One region of the Glutamicibacter sp. 363 genome, then DNA from elsewhere that is predicted to be linked to it. Evidence: riboswitches for the same ligand, from Rfam matches in the RefSeq annotation. Region 1 holds a riboswitch; each other region holds the start of a gene.

What was found. A riboswitch is a leader RNA that binds a small molecule or an ion and turns the genes downstream of it on or off. The one in region 1 is predicted to bind thiamine pyrophosphate.
Region 2: another riboswitch for thiamine pyrophosphate. It lies ahead of thiM (hydroxyethylthiazole kinase); the one in region 1 lies ahead of ACT3UA_RS14750 (ECF transporter S component).
Region 3: another riboswitch for thiamine pyrophosphate. It lies ahead of thiO (glycine oxidase ThiO); the one in region 1 lies ahead of ACT3UA_RS14750 (ECF transporter S component).

The regions. Positions count from the first base shown of each region.
Region 1 is NZ_JBQSYR010000025.1:28,895-32,148, forward strand. It holds gene ACT3UA_RS14730 (Na+/H+ antiporter subunit E) at 1-150, shown strand, start outside; gene ACT3UA_RS14735 (monovalent cation/H+ antiporter complex subunit F) at 147-413, shown strand; gene mnhG (monovalent cation/H(+) antiporter subunit G) at 413-826, shown strand; gene ACT3UA_RS14745 (DUF4235 domain-containing protein) at 890-1,141, opposite strand; TPP riboswitch at 1,216-1,334, shown strand; gene ACT3UA_RS14750 (ECF transporter S component) at 1,406-2,023, shown strand; gene ACT3UA_RS14755 (ATP-binding cassette domain-containing protein) at 2,016-3,254, shown strand, end outside.
Region 2 is NZ_JBQSYR010000002.1:186,383-189,636, forward strand. It holds gene thiE (thiamine phosphate synthase) at 1-620, opposite strand, end outside; gene thiM (hydroxyethylthiazole kinase) at 613-1,407, opposite strand; TPP riboswitch at 1,397-1,491, opposite strand; gene ACT3UA_RS02435 (GntR family transcriptional regulator) at 1,526-1,894, opposite strand; gene ACT3UA_RS02440 (hypothetical protein) at 1,891-3,254, opposite strand, start outside.
Region 3 is NZ_JBQSYR010000022.1:71,361-74,614, reverse strand. It holds gene ACT3UA_RS13985 (IS110 family transposase) at 1-52, opposite strand, end outside; gene ACT3UA_RS13980 (GNAT family N-acetyltransferase) at 421-1,389, opposite strand; TPP riboswitch at 1,469-1,574, shown strand; gene thiO (glycine oxidase ThiO) at 1,570-2,688, shown strand; gene thiS (sulfur carrier protein ThiS) at 2,701-2,946, shown strand; gene ACT3UA_RS13965 (thiazole synthase) at 2,949-3,254, shown strand, end outside.

The sequences.
Region 1 (3,254 bases):
GTGAATAGCGATGCGGATGTGGAAAAGGCGCGAGCGAATATCCACGACATTGAACGCCGGTTGATCATGGCCATCGGAAGCCCCGATGAATACGAGGCGATCAAGAATGAATGCGGTCCGGATTTCTCCAGCAGGAAGCCCAAGAAATGATTGAAATAGCTGTATGGATTGGCGGAGTGATGTTGGCGCTGGCCTCTATCGCTTGCCTGTGGCGGGTTTTCAAGGGCCCCTCGATTCTTGACCGGGTGCTCGCTCTCGACGTCATGCTGTTGATCATTTCCAGTGCGCTGTGCCTAGACATGGCGCTGAACCGGCACACCGATTACCTGCTGTTCACGGTGGTTGCCTGCACCTTGGGATTCATCGGCTCGGTTACCGTCTCGCGGTTCGTATCGGATCAGAGGAACGCCTAATGGACACGTTCTTAGAAGCACTCGCTGCGCTCTTGCTGGTACTTGGTTCCCTGATGTCGCTGATCGCCGGAATCGGTTTAATTACCTTCCCGGATCTGCTTTCACGCATGCACGCGGCCACCAAACCACAAGTATTGGGCTTCCTGCTGCTCTTCGCCGGACTCATCATCCACTTGCGCAGCTGGGGACTGATCCCGGTCTTTGCTTTGGCCTGGGGATTGCAGCTGCTGACTGCCCCGGTATCGGCGCACATGATTGGCCGCGCCGGATATCGCACGAAGCACGTGGCGAAAGAAACCTTGCATGTTGATGAACTAAAACAGGTCATTAGCAATCATTCGCAGACGACCGGAACCACCGCAGCGGTGCCGCCAGCGAAACCTGCACAGAACGACGAGCCCGAGAGCACCTAGCTGCTGGTTAAACTTTGGTGGGGCAGGCCAAATGGCCTGCCCCACCAAAGGAATTCGGCAATGTTACTTGCTGAACTTCTTCATGGCCTTGTTGGTGCCGCGATCAGCCAGCACCTGGATAATCGATGCGACCACGGCGGAGAAAATGGCGAACCCCAAAGCCTGGCGCATACTCGCTTCCGCGGCTGCTTCCTTGCCGTGACGTGGCGCGTCGTTTCCGGTGAAGCCTTTCCAGACCTTGTCGACCAGTCGGCTTCCAAGCATTCCCGCTCCCATTGAAATTCCAAGGGTAACAAGCTTCTGCACTGAGTTCATGAGGACCTCGCATTCGCGTCGTAAGGTTTCGTTCTGTAGCCCAGCATACCTGCGGTATGGTGGTTGAGCAGTAATCATTCCGACAGGGGAGCGTCATGCCGTTCGCGGTGCAAGACGCTGAGAGTGCGATAGATCGCAGACCCTCGAACCTGCCCCGGCTAGTACCGGCGAAGGAAGTCGAGCATCTCGGATGCGGATCATGGCGCGCGATTAAACGCCCACCGGTCCGTGCATCTCCCCTCCTTACATAGGAGGACAAACCTTATGAACGTTGCACCAGCAACTAACCGTGCCAGCTGGCGCGTGGTCGACATCGTTGTGGCCTCGGTAATCGCGGTCGCCTCGGGCGTTATCTTTTGGGCTTGGAACGCCGGATACGGATTGGTCAGCCTTGCTTTCGTGGCTTTCCCACCGGCAAGCGCCTTCGTATCTGGCATGTGGCTTTTTCCCGCGGTGCTCGGTGCGTTGATTATCCGGAAACCCGGTGCCGCGCTGTATTGCGAGATCCTCGCCGCCGTCATCTCAGCCTTGCTAGGTTCCCAATGGGGATTAGCGGTGCTGTTCTCCGGCCTGATCCAGGGGCTCGGAGCCGAGGTGGTCTTTGCCGCAGTGAGGTACCGCCGGTGGAACCTGCCGGTGGCACTGCTTGCGGGATTCATGTCGGGAATTTTCGGCGGAATCGGCGAAGCCTACCTGCTGGGTTACTTCGCTGAGTACACCGAGGCGATGAAGCTGTTCCACGTAGTTGCCATGGGCATTTCCGGCCTAGTTATTGCCGGACTTCTCTCGTGGTTGGCAACCCGTGCTCTGGCGAAGACCGGTGCTCTGGGAGCATTGGCTAGCCGTTCGGCACACCTTGAAGGTTCGCTGCGCAGTGCCTGAATTGAGTTCTTCGACTACCGAAGCCACCCCCGGGCACCTCGGCGGTGGCGGCTTTGAGATCACGGCCGACAACTTTGGCTGGCACCATGCCGAACGTCCATTGCCGGCGCTCAGCGGACTGGACGTGCATATTCCTGCCGGGCAAAAGGTCCTGCTGCTAGGCCCATCCGGCGCCGGTAAATCAACGCTCTTGCACGCCTTGGCTGGAGTTCTTGAGATCGACGAACGGCAGCAGGCGACCGGCAAACTGCAGATTCAGCGACGAGATGCCTTCGCCCGAAGCTTCCCGGTCGGGCTGATGCAGCAAGACCCCGAAACACAGATCGTGCAGAGCCGGGTCGGTGACGATGTCGCCTTCGGCGCGGAGAATCTTGGAATGGCTCCGGAACTGATCCGGTCGCGAATCCCCGAGGTGCTTCGCGCGGTAGGACTTGGGAATCTGGACTTGTCGCACCGCACCCAGGAACTCTCCGGCGGCCAGAAGCAGCGGCTGGCCTTGGCCGGGATTCTTGCCATGGGCCCCGGTCTGATGCTTCTGGACGAACCAACCGCAAATATCGACCCTTCGGGGATCGAGCCGCTGCGTGATGCGGTGCTTGCCGCCGCCAATGACACCGGTGCGACACTGCTTGTGGTGGAACATCGCTTGCAAGCCTGGGCAGAGCACGTTGACCGCGTACTCGTCCTTGCCCCTGGCGGCGGGATCGCCCACGACCTCGAGCCGCGGGCGCTCTTTGAGAATGAAAAGATTCGCCGTGAATTAGCCATGGCGGGTATCTGGATTCCCGGCTACGTTCCACACACCGAACCTCTCCACTCACGCGAGGGCGAGGAACTGCTCGCGGCGGTGAAACTGCGCGCGGCGCGCCATGCACAAGCGGTGCCCACAGCCGAAATCAACTTGCGGCTGCGCGCCGGCCAAGCGTTGGTGATTCGCGGGGAAAATGGTGCAGGGAAATCCACCTTGGCGCTGACCTTAGGCGGATTGCTTGAGCCGGCTACGGGCAGTGTCGAAGCAAGCAGCAACCTGGCCGATGGGCTGAGTCCGCAGCCCTTCAGCTGGCGGGCAGGGGCATTGGTTGCACGGATCGGGTCGGTATTCCAGGAACCGGAACATCAATTCGTCACGCAAAGCGTCCGCGAAGAATTGGCATTCGCACCTACCCGGGCACGCCAGGCCGGGGTGGAGAACGAGAAGTACGCTCCAGCGCAGATAGCTCTGCGGGTGGAG
Region 2 (3,254 bases), on a different contig from region 1:
TCCAGCAGTTCGGCGCTGGCCGCCTGCGGATCCTCGGCGGCGCAGATCGCGCGGACCACCGCCATGCCGGCGGCCCCGCCGTCGCGCAGCGCCGCGGCATCCGCGGCGGTCAGCGAGCCGATGGCCACGGCGGGCAGCTCGGTGAGCCGCTTGGCCCGCAGGAATCCATCGATGCCCAGCGGGGTGGGATGGTCCTTCTTCGTGGGCGTCGCGCGGATCGCCCCGACCCCCAGGTAATCGAGGTATTTCGCGTCGGCGTTGGCCCCGGTCAGCTGTTCATCGGTGGAAGCGCTGAGCCCGATAATCCCCTCGCCGATGATTTCGCGGGCGTAGCGCACCGCAATATCCTTCTGCCCGATGTGGATGCCGGTGACCGCGGCACCCGCTGCCCGTGCCGCGAGGAATACGTCGATGCGGTCGTTGACCAGCAGTTCGGCCTTGCCGGCGGTGAGTTCTGCCGCCGCGCAGGTAAGTTCGAAGAATTCGCGGGCGGTCTCGTTCTTGGCCCGCAGCTGCACCCATTGCACACCCGCGGCCACCGCACCTTCGATGACTTCCAAGGTGCTGCGCGGCTGGCAGCTTTCGGTGTTGGCTACCAGGTAGATTCCCAGATCACGCATTATTTGCCTCCTCAAGGCGCAGGTTGTGCAATTCCTCGGGGTCCAGCAGCGAGAGTTCGTCGAGGAAGGCCGCGGCGAAACTTCCCGGACCGCGGCCGATGGCCAGGGCCTTTTCGGCGGCCAGTCCGTACAGGCCGTGGGCTGCGATCGCCGCGTCGAACGGGTCTTCGCTCACCGCGAGCATTCCGGCGCAGATTGCACCCAGGGCGCAGCCGCCGCCGGTAATCCCGGTCAAGCCGATCCCGTTGCTGTGCACCAGCGTGGTGCGTTTGGCATCGATGATCGCATCGGCCGCCCCGGAGATCGCGACCACCGAACCATATTCGGCGGCCAACTGGCGTCCGGCCTCGATGGCCGCGTGCACGGTGTCCTGCGCGTCCACTCCGCGCCCGGTCGAGCTCCGCCCGGCCAGCGCCAGAATTTCCGAGGCATTGCCGCGGATCAGGGTGGGGCGCTGGGTCACGATTTTTCGCGCGAAGTCAGTGCGCACCGGCAATGCGCCCACGGCCACCGGGTCCAGCACCCAGGGGGTGCCGGCCTGGTTCGCACCGTGAACCGCTTCGTCCATGGCGCGCAGCTGTTCGGTGCTCGGGGTGCCCAGGTTCACCAGGACCGCGGAGGCCACCGCGGCAAATGGCCCGGCTTCGCCGGGCAGGTCGGTCATGGCCGGAGCCGCCCCGGAGGCCAGCAGCGCATTCGCGGTGAAGTTGGTGACCACGGTATTGGTCAGGCAAAACACCAAAGGGGATTGTTGCCGGTAATTCCGGGCAACGGAAGTCAGGGTCATGCGACATCCCTCCGCTAGTTTGAACTAGTTCAGGTTCGACGGGTCTCATCTCAGTCGGTGAATCCGACACCCCGTGTCACTGGCTAGAGCGTACTCACCAAAGCCGCGGAAGAACAAATTATTGCCGCGCCCGGCGTTGCACCAGCGCCCTGACGGTGGCCTCGTCGATTCCCTGAGCTCGGGCCAGCTCCCACACCCGATCCACCGCTTGAACCAGATCACCGGAGGATTTCTCCATATCGGCTCCGGCGTTCACCACCGTTCCGGCACGCCGCCGGGAGGAAACCAGGCCGGTGGCTTCGAGTTCCTTGTAAGCGCGGGCCACCGTCCCGGAAGCGACCCCCAAATCGGTGGCCAGTGCCCGCACCGTAGGGAGCTTGCTTCCCGCCGGCAGCTCGCCCAAGGAAATCAGCGAAGAGATTTGCGTGCGGATCTGTTCATAGGGCGGAACCGCCGCGTCCAGGTCCACGAAAATATGTTGGCTCATACGCGCTGCGGCACCCTAGTTTCTGGGCGGGCCAAAATGATCACTGCCGGGCAGCAGAAGACGATGATCCCCACGGCCGAAACGTAGGGACCTGCCTCGTAACCCCAGGCCAGCATGGCGACGGCCGCCGCGGTGACTACACGGAGGGCGCGTAGTTCGTGAACCTGGCGATACCAAATTTCTTGCTCCACGGTGACATCCCAAGGCAAGGCCGCACGCCGAACCCACCAGATGTGGCAGGCGGTAGCGGCAAGCAACGCGAGGAGCGCACCCAGCGCAAAGACCGGTTTGACCGGAACTAGACCCCAAAAATATTCGAATGGTGGATTGATCAGCAGGTATGTGGCGCCGATGAGCAAGAGTCCGGCGAGCACATAGACATAGCGCGGCAGGTCTGCGCTGTGCCGAGCCAGTGAATGGGTTCCCCTGGACTTCAGGTGCAGGTAGCCCAGGAACCCGGCATTGAGCACCAAGAACAAGAGGGCTACCACCAGGAGCGACACAATTGCCTGCGGGGCATTCTCACCGGGGCGCGCATTGTCCGCGTACTCGGTCTGCACAAGCGAGGAGGAGCAGGCCAGTGCGATGAGTGTGAGCGCGGTGGTGAGGAATCCAATGGCAAACAAATTTTCGCGCATCCGCAAAAAGGAGGAGGCAGGCTTTGGGCTAGTGGTTCTGGCAAAATTTTCCGGTGGCTTCCACAATGCCATGGCGATGAAGGTGATGAGCATGGCCACGTTAGCGGTGTTTTGCCAGGGTTGATACATGGTGCGATCCAGCGACATAAGCCACGAGGCCTTGTAATGCAGCGACGAGGCTCCAACGGAGGCAAAGGCCAGGATCGAGGTGCGCAGCAGCCGGTTGAGCCAGACTTCGCGCAATACCTGGTTATCGTGGGGGCTGAGCGAACCAAGCGGTTTGCGCAGCAAAATGAAGAGCATCGCGATGAGTAGGGCCAGCGCCAGGGAGGCCAGGTTGATGGCAAACAGGGCCAGCATCTGGTCCGCCGCACGCAGTCCGTCGGTCGCGGACTGCGAAACCCAGGTGCTTCCGTAGGCGTCCGAGGAGGCAACCTCATATTGCGGGGGGACCCCGGTGACGTCGCGGATCATCCACAGGGTAAGACCGGCGCCGAGGAGTACCAGCGCGGCGACGGCACTCAAGGCCTTAGGCAACGGCGTCATCATCGAGCGAGGTTCCAGGGAGGCCGCGCGCACATTCGCCACCGACGCCGGCCAGGAGTAGAGGCCGATCAGATAGATCGACAGCAGCCAGAGTGCCGGACCGGTGGCGGCGAGCAGATCGCTGGCCCACAGGGATTCGCCGGCGCCGGCATGGGCCGCTTGCTGGTTGCTCACCC
Region 3 (3,254 bases), on a different contig from region 1:
CGCCGATGATGTAGGAGTATGTTTTGGCGATGCTCTGGGGGAGGATAGTCATGCGGCTCGGTGCTCTCTTCTTTTCACGGACAAGGGTTTCGGCCGTACGGCCGGTACCGGTCCGGGGAGAGGTCACCGTCGGAGCAACACTGTGATGGGTCACGCCCTGTTGGGTGGACAATCTTCTGATCAGGCTACCGGGGTGGGCCGGGTAGGTGCCGGCCGCCCACCACCGAGAGCAGACAATTCCGGACAATGACACCATACGGGTCAGTAGTGTGATGAGTCATGTTCCCGGCAGTGAGAGGCCTGGTTCCTACCTTGCCAGCTGATCCCAGACCAGCCACTACAAGACTCACAGTGGTGTGAGAGGTGGGGGCTAGACACCCCCACCTACTCGATTCCGTTCCGCTGCGGCCCCGAAGAAAATCAGCCTCCCGCCGCCTCCGCGCGAAACTCCAGCGGACTGATCGGCGGGATGGGATCGGTGGGCAACCGCGCATAATTCAACACATCGATCCGCTGGCCATCGATCAGGAACTTGCCGCGCTCGCGTCCTTCGAGAATGAACCCGCAACGCTCGGCGACTATCCTCGACGCCGGATTGTTCACGCGCAAACCCAACTCCAGTCGCTGCAAGCGGTAGCTGGAGAATAACTCCGCCGAGAGGGCGGCCAACGCCCGGCTGCTCAACCCGCGGCCCCGATGCTCCGCGTGCAGCCAATACCAGACCCAGGCGCTCAGGTTCGCCTCATCGATGATCCCGCACACCAGGCCAACGAGCGCAGAATTCTCGACGACGGCCAACGGAACCTGCCGGGCCGGGAATTCGAGCAACATGCGGACATAGGCTTCGGCCTCGGCAAGCGTACTCACCTCGCCTTGCCGGGCCATATCCGGGCTCGAAAGGAAGGCCGCGAGGACTTGCGGTGCATCCGCTAGGCGAAGCGGACGCAAAGATGCCGTCGTTTGCCCAGCGGCGCCGAGCCGCCGGCCGCTGATCTGGGACGACGCAGATTGACCGGTGCCTTGATGAAAGAGCAATTGCCAACCTTGGGCCGAATGAACCCAGAGCGAGGTGCGTTGGCTCAGGTTCTCCGGCTTGGTTCGCCACCGCAGCATCAGCAGCGAATCGCTGAGCCTGCGCACGCGCGGATCATGCACTTCGTCCCTAGTCGATTCAACGACTGGTTCATTGCACAGCTGCTCGATAATCTGCGCGCGAGAATAGCACCTGCCCGAGGCACCAACCTCTTCGAAATCTGCGTGGAGCAGCCGCAATAATGCCTGCCGATCCCGGCGGACGGCAGGCAAGAGCAGTTGCCGTTCGCCATCGATGACAACCTGTGCCAGCCGATGATCGGTAGACAAATCCTCCGGACCACTGAATTCGCTCATGCCAACGAGTAAAACACAGGCAGAAGCACAGGTTGAAGTCATGAAGTTCGCCAAAGTGAGCTGAGGCATGCTTATAATCCAAGTACTCCGCGGGAGCCCAACAGCGATTGGGCTGAGAGGGCCATGTGCCGACCGCTACACCTGATGCGGGTCATGCCGCCGTAGGAAGGAAATGCCTTCGTGCATATAGTCATTGTCGGCGCCGGAATCATCGGGCTTGCCACGGCATTCGAACTGCGCGCCCGCGGCGCCGAAATCACGCTAGTGGATCCGGCGCCTGGGCTAGGAGCCAGCCACGCCGCGGCGGGAATGCTCGCACCGACCGCCGAAACCACCTGGGGACAGGGCGCACTTCACCGCCTGATGGCCACTTCGGCCAAGGAATACCCCGCATTCATTGACCGCGTGGAACAAACCACCGGCAGCAGACCAGCGTACGTAGAAAACTCCACGCTGGTCGTCGCCGCCGAAACCGCGGATATGGACGCACTGCTTGCGCTCATGAAGCTGCAAGCCTCGCTGGGATTCAGCGCCGAGCGGCTGCTGGGCAGCGCGGCACGCAAACTCGAGCCGGCGCTTGCCACCGGCATCGCCGGCGCCATCCGCTGCGCCGAAGACCAGCAACTGGACCCGCGGTCCCTGCTGCGCATCCTGATCGATGAGCTTGACCGGTCGATCGTGCGCGAAACGGCGGTGCGGCTGCTGCGCCAGGGATCACGGACCAGTGGAGTGCTTACCTCAACTGGCCAAGAAATCCATGGCGATCAGGTACTGCTTGCCAACGGGTTGGGCGCGCTAGCAGGTGCGCCGGCTCTGCCATTGCGCCCGGTCTACGGAGACATCCTCAGGCTCCAAGGACCGGTGGGCGCGCCGCTGATCAAGCACACCGTGCGCGGAATCGTGCATCGGCAGCCGGTCTACCTGGTGCCACGCACCGATGGAAGCCTCGTGCTGGGCGCGTCGAGCCGCGAGGACGGCCAAGAGCAGGTGAACGTGGGAGAAATGCACGCCCTGCTGGACAATGCGCGCAGGCTCGTGCCGGGCATCGTCGACACCACCTTGAACGAGGCGATCGTGCGGGCCAGACCGGCGACACCCGATGATCGGCCGCTGCTCGGACGCGTAGATGAGGGACTGGTGGTTTCCACCGGTTATTCGCGCCACGGGGTGCTGCTTACCCCGCTCGGCGCACGGCTGGGGACCGAGCTGCTGCTCGGGAACCCGGCAGATGCACAACAGCTGACCAGCGTTTCACTCGATAGGTTTGGCGCGCAACTCGCCAACAGCACACCATTTTAGGAGCCAGAGAAGATGCAACAGATCGAATTTATCCTCAACACCGAGGCGGCCACCGTGCCGGCGGGAAGCACCGTGCGCGAGCTGCTCGCGGCGCACTTGGGAAAGAGCATCGGAACGGACGGACGGGCCAGCGACGGGTCGCGTTTAGGCGTTGCGGTGGCGGTGGACTCGGCAGTTGTCCCGCGCAGTGGCTGGAATGACTTCGAGCTGAAGCCCGGCCACCGGGTTGAACTCGTCACCGCGGCTCAGGGAGGCTGAAGATGGAAGAGCTAACTCTTGACACCGATGGCTTCGAGGTCGCCGGGGAACGCTTCGACTCCCGGCTGATTCTCGGCACCGGCGGGGCGACCTCGATGCATACCCTCGAGCAGGCCCTGCATGTTTCGGGCACCGCGCTGACCACCGTCGCCATTCGCCATTTCGCCGCGGCCGGTTCCGGATCGGTGTACGAGCTTCTGGCGCGCAACGGGGTGCGCCCGCTGCCCAATACCGCCGGATGCTTCACCGCGCGAGATGCGGTGCTCACCGCCCAGCTGGCGCGCGAAGCGTTGGAAACCGACTGGATC